Regions from separate parts of the Halobacteroides halobius DSM 5150 genome, predicted to be linked through region 2. Evidence: riboswitches for the same ligand, from Rfam matches in the RefSeq annotation. Region 2 holds a riboswitch; the other holds the start of a gene.
The links. A riboswitch is a leader RNA that binds a small molecule or an ion and turns the genes downstream of it on or off. The one in region 2 is predicted to bind thiamine pyrophosphate.

Region 1 (3,199 bases), 540 kb from region 2:
AGCTTTATCCGCACTTAAAACCTCTACAGTTGCCTGATATAAAGGAACTGTACCTAAAGGGAGCTCACTCATAGCTAAAATCTCTTTTCTAGTCTGATTAATATCACCTCCAGTTGATAAATCCATTACTGCGTCAGCTCCTGCTTTAACAGCAACTTTTAACTTTTCTAATTCTTTATTAAGATTAGGATAATCTTCAGAAGTACCAAAATTAGCATTAATCTTTGTGGCTAATCCCTTACCAAAACCATTAGGAGATAAGTGTTGATGATTTTTATTAGCTGGGATTACAATAGTACCTTCTGCAACTCCTTGGCGAATAAATTCAACGTCAACCTCTTCTTTACTAGCCACTTGTTTCATCTCAGTAGTAATTTCTCCTGCTCTTGCCTTTGTCATCTGTGTTGTCATATTCTTAGCCTCCCCTATATAATTTACAATTAACAATTAATCATATAAACATAAAGCTAAAATTAATTGATATATAGTGGCACTTCTCAATTAGGCATTGTGTGGCTTTTTCCTTAAATAGTTTTTGTTCATTTCATTCCAGGAAAAATGAGATAAACCAAATCATAGATTTGCTTACTTATATCTATTTTACCTTTCATTCAAACCATATGAACAAAAACTATAAAACAGTCCAAAAGCCCCACAATACCTTTAATAATTGCTGGAGAGGGTTTCGCAACGACTCTTAAATTTTTTGTTAATAAGTCTTAGTGAACTGGAATAAAAATAAGGTTTGGGTTAGCTAATCATCTATTTTGATTAGCTTAACCTTATTTTTATGAAAGTAAGCTTAGACTTATTTTGAGAAATTTATCTAGTGAGAAATCCTCTCTCAGCAATCTAAAAGTTAAACTATATATCACTAATGTTACTCCTCGATTGATACAAAATGATCAACTGGGTTATTTCCTGCTCCTACTTGACAGCCTGATTTGATAGCCTTAGTAATATATTTCTTGCTCCTTTTAACTGCTTCTTCTATCTGATAACCTAAAGCCAGATTACAAGCTATAGCTGAAGACAAAGTACAACCTGTCCCATGAGTATCTGCTGTCTTAATTCTTGGTGTACTAAATTCATTAAATTTTACGCCATCATATAATAAATCTCTAGCAACCTTTTGCTTTTGATGGCCTCCCTTAACTAAAACATACTGTGCACCCAACTTATGTAATTCACTAGCTAACTCCTCTAAGCTGATATCTTCAGATAAATCTTTTCCTGTTAGCACTTTAGCTTCATTTAGATTAGGAGTAATTACTTTAGCTAAGGGGATTAAATCTTCTTTTAAATAATTAATCGCTTCTTTAGCTAATAATAAATCTCCACTAGTAGCTACCATTACTGGATCAACAACTAAATTAACAAGTTGATATTCCTTCACCTTTTGGGCAACAGTTTGTATAATCTCACTATTAGCTAACATCCCTGTTTTAACAGCAGAAAAATCTAAATCACTAACTACTGAATCAACTTGTTGGCCCACAAACCCTCCGCTTAATGTTTCAATACCTTGTACTCCTAATGTATTTTGAGCAGTCACAGCAGTAATTACAGAAGCTCCATAAACATCAAAAGCAGTTATGGTTTTTAAATCAGCTTGAACTCCAGCTCCCCCACTAGAATCAGAACCAGCAATTGTTAATACTTGCTTCATAATTAACACCTCCCAAACCTTAATCTTTACCAAAAAAATAAAAACACAGTCCCCTAAGGAACTGTGCCTTTGATTACAAAAAAGATATAGTAGACCTGTATACTAATCAAAAGCCACTTCCCTACGCTAGTATTATCTAGATCAGGTAGAAGGGACTAAAGTCTATACTCTATCTCAGCCCTAACGAGCGCCCCTAGTGGTAAGAATATGTAGTTGTTATTATCAGTATAATAAATTAATTTTACTTTTTCAATAAATTTTTGCTAAAAAGATTGATTCTTTACCAGGAATTATTATTACTTTAAAGAATAACTTATACAGCGGATTAAAAGCACAACCATCTTATATAGGGAGGAAATAAAAAATGGAAGCAATAAAAATAACTGATAATATCTATTGGGTAGGAGGTATTGATTGGGATCTTAGAAACTTTCACGGCTACTCAACCCAACGTGGTTCTACATATAATGCTTATTTAATTGTAGATGATAAAGTAACATTAATTGATACTGTTAAACATTACTTATATGATGAAATGATAGAGCGTATCTCGAAAGTAATTGATCCAGCAGAGATTGATTATGTAGTCTCTAATCATGTGGAGATGGATCACTCAGGTGGGTTATCTAAATTAATGAAAGTAGCTTCTGATGCTACAATAATTACTTCACCTAAAGGAAAGTCTGGGCTGCAAAAACACTATCAAGGAGATTGGGACTTTCAACTTGCTAAGCCCGGAGAAGAATTAGATTTAGGAAGTAGAAGCCTAAACTTTGTCTTTACGCCAATGGTTCACTGGCCGGATAATATGGTTACTTATTTACCAGAAGAGAAGATTTTATTCTCTAATGATGCTTTTGGACAACATTTAGCTTCTTCTGAAAGGTTTGATGATCAATATCCACTTGACATTATTCTTGAAGAAGCTAAGAAATATTATGCTAATATTGTTTTACCTTATGGTGCTCAAGTACAACGAGCTTTAGATACAGTTAGTGATTTAGATGTAGAGATGATTGCTCCATCTCACGGAATTATCTGGCGGGATAATATTACAAAAATTATTAAGCAGTATCAAAAATGGTCGGCTAATAAAACAGATGAAAAAGCAGTAATCATCTATGGTACTATGTGGGATTCAACAGAAGAGATTGCTTATGCTATTCAGGATGCTTTTGAAGAATCAAAGATTAAGACCCAAATGTTTAATTTAGAAACAAATGATAAATCTGATATTATGACAGAAGTAGCTACAGCTAAATATATCTGTGTTGGTTCACCAACATTAAATAATAATTTATTACCAAATGTATCAGCCTTCTTAACTTATATGAAAGGGTTGGCCCCTAAAGACAGATTTGGATTAGCTTTTGGATCTTATGGTTGGGGAGGACAAAGTATCAAACAAGTTAGTGAGATCTTAGAACAAGACTGTAATTTTAACGTACTTGATCAAATTAAAGTTCAATATATCCCTACAAAAGATAATCTAACAAAAATCACCAAACAAGTAAAAGAAAAAATAACTAA
Region 2 (3,199 bases):
TTTATTAGTTATCGTAGCATTTATAATTATGGGCTTTTATTTTGCAATATTTGCTTGGGTAACTAAATCAATAAATAACTTCTTAAATATATCAATATTGATTGTTATACCAGTAGCTTGGGTAGGGATAGAATTTTTGAGAACGATTTTTTCCTTTCAATTTTTATTTGGTTTCTTAGGTTATAGTCAAGCATTTATTCCTGAATTAATCCAATTGGCCCAGTATGGAGGAGTATATTTAGTAAGCTTTATAATTGTAATAGTTAATACTATAATATATTTAGGATTAAAGGGCCAATCTAAAAAAGAAAGAATGAGTTATTTTTTAGTTGCCTGTTTGATTTTTACTTTAAATTATGGCTATGGTAGATTAAAAATTAATAATAAAAGGCCTATAAAAAAAGAATTAGAAGTAGGATTAGTTCAACCTAATATCCCTCAAAAGATAAAAATGAATCCTACAAAACAAGGAGCAATAACTTCTAAAATTATTAATTTATCAAGAGAATTAATAGTAAAAGAAGACCCTGAGCTTTTAATTTGGCCTGAGACAGCTATTTTAAGATCTTATGATGAAACCAAAAAATTTCCTTTTAGATTTCCAGATGATACATCATTATTAGTCGGTGGTTTTGACAATCAGGAAGGAGATTATTTAAACACAGCTTTTTTAGTCAATAAAAATAATAAAATCATAACTAAATATAGTAAAAATAAATTAGTACCATGGGGAGAATATGTCCCTTATCCTAATTTAGTACCTAATTTTATCGAAATTAATTTAAATCAAATTACTCCAGGTTATAAATTACAAGATTTTAAGTTAAAAAATATAAGTTGGATTACTCCTATTTGTTCAGAGATTTTAAATCCATTGTATGTACAAAAATTATATCAAAATAATGATTTAATTATTAATATCTCTAATGAAGCTTGGTTTGAAAAGAGTAAGGCACCGCTGCAAATTTTACAAGCAGCTATTTTTAGAGCTGTAGAGTACCAAGTACCTGTTATAAAGGTAGGCAATACCGGAATCAGTAGTGTAATTAATAATCAAGGGCAAGTTTTAGTTAGGACTAAGTTGTTTAAAACTACTTCGTTAAGTTATAATCTAAAGTTAACCTCTAAAGCAATAACTGTATATCAAAAGTTAGGTAATTTGTTTGGGAAGATTATTTTTAACTGTTTGTTAATACTAACAGTTATAACCTACACAAAGTATAAAAGGGAGTAGCTTAAGCTACTCCCTTTTATATGTACTAGATTAATTTTTTAGCTTTTTGTTGATCAATAATTTTTTCTTCTTGTTTGTTATCCTTTTTTAATAGTTTAGAAACTAAGCCAATGCTTAAAATTAACAATGTAATTGCATCAGCAATTAAGATAACCCAAATAGTAGTTTGTCCTAAACTAAGGTGACTTAAATCTTGGAAATTAATAATCTCTAAACCATTATTGTTACTAAAAGAAGAGATGAAGATTAATAAAGCAGCTGCATAGACAAAACTATTCGATAAAAACCTAAATAATAATTTTGAAAATTCAGTCTCTACCTTAGCAGAGAAGAAATTCTTTAAAAGAATCACTCCTTCTATAATAACTGCTGCCATAAATGAAATAGATATAATTAGTTCTGGATTCATTTAATTATCACTCCTTAATTTAATGTTATTAACATTTTAACATATCAAGTATTTCAAAATCAATTTTTTATTGGTTAAAGTTGCAAAAAAATATTTGTTTTGTTATAATTTCTAGTAGACAAAAGAAAATTACACTCACTAGGGGAGCTTTATTTAAGAGCTGAGAAAGAATTAATAATTCTTGACCCTTTGTACCTGATCTAGGTAATACTAGCGTAGGGAAGTTGTTGCTTTAAACTTTAAAGCACAATCCTAGCTAGGATTGTGCTTTTTTAATTATTAAGGAGGAGAAAAAATGAAAGGATCAAAAGTAAAAAAGTTAGCTGAAATGGGGGTAGCTTTAGCTTTAGCTACTATATTTAATTACTTGAAAATTTATCAATTGCCACAAGGTGGCTCCATTTCTTTAGAAATGATCCCAATTATATTTATTGCTTTACGTTGGGGGTGGCGTGAAGGATTTTTAGTAGGAACTGGATATGGTATTTTACAAGCTATGCTCGGCGGCTATATTGTTCATTGGGCACAATTAATTCTTGACTACCCGCTAGCCTATGGTTTATTAGGTTTAGCAGGATTAGTAGGAAACTTATATCAAACAAATGATTTAAAGAAGAAGTCATTAATAATTAGTAGTGGTGTGTTAGTAGCTGGATTTCTTAGATTCTTGGCCCACTTTATAACAGGAGTAGTTTTCTTTGGTCAATATGCTCCTGAAGGTCAAAGTGTCTGGGTTTATTCTTTAGTATATAATGCAAGTTATTTAGTACCTGAAACTATTATAACAGGAATAGTTATGTTACTTTTAATAAAAGCTATAGCTAATAACCCAACAATGAGACTAAATGAGGTTAAAAACTAGTGAAACGAGCAATTATTTTTATTAATGGAACTTTAAGCAAGGATAAACAATTTTATCAAGATTATATTAAACCTAAAGATCTGATTGCTTGTGCAGATGGAGGAGCAAAACATGCCTATCTATTAAAAATTACTCCTGATTTAATAATAGGAGACCTTGATTCATTATCTAGTGAAATAATAAAACATTATCAAAACCAAGGAGTTAATTTTGAAAAGTTTCCAGTCGAAAAAGATAAAACAGATACAGAACTATTATTAGATAAATTAATAACTAAAGACTATGATGAGCTAATTATTTTTGCTGGTCTAGGCGATAGATTCGATCATACTTTGGCTAATATTTATTTGTTAGAAAAGTACACTGATTTTAAAACAAGAGTTAGATTTGTAACTCCACAAGAGAGAATCGAATTAATTACTAATAAAATAAAACTCAATAATAAAAAAAATAAAACAATTTCTTTAGTACCTTTAACTGATAAAGTAACAGGAGTTACTTTATCAGGATTTAAGTATGTACTAAATAATGCTACATTAAAACGAGGTTCTACTTTAGGAATTAGTAATATTATTCAAAGCAATCAAGCTCAGATTAAAGTTAAGACCGGAAAGTTATTAATAATTATTAATAATTATTTAAAGACATAAATCCAATAATTTAATACATATATCTACATCAAAGGGAAGCATAG

Region 1: it holds a riboswitch for thiamine pyrophosphate, as region 2 does, so the genes downstream of both, thiD (bifunctional hydroxymethylpyrimidine kinase/phosphomethylpyrimidine kinase) here and thiT (energy-coupled thiamine transporter ThiT) in region 2, are expected to answer to the same signal.

Annotation. Positions count from the first base shown of each region.
Region 1 covers NC_019978.1:759,484-762,682, reverse strand. Annotated here, with positions in the region: gene thiC (phosphomethylpyrimidine synthase ThiC) at 1-411, opposite strand, end outside; gene thiD (bifunctional hydroxymethylpyrimidine kinase/phosphomethylpyrimidine kinase) at 881-1,669, opposite strand; TPP riboswitch at 1,771-1,874, opposite strand; gene HALHA_RS03825 (FprA family A-type flavoprotein) at 2,034-3,199, shown strand, end outside.
Region 2 covers NC_019978.1:1,296,002-1,299,200, forward strand. Annotated here, with positions in the region: gene lnt (apolipoprotein N-acyltransferase) at 1-1,234, shown strand, start outside; gene HALHA_RS06375 (hypothetical protein) at 1,260-1,643, opposite strand; TPP riboswitch at 1,774-1,882, shown strand; gene thiT (energy-coupled thiamine transporter ThiT) at 1,939-2,505, shown strand; gene HALHA_RS06385 (thiamine diphosphokinase) at 2,505-3,155, shown strand.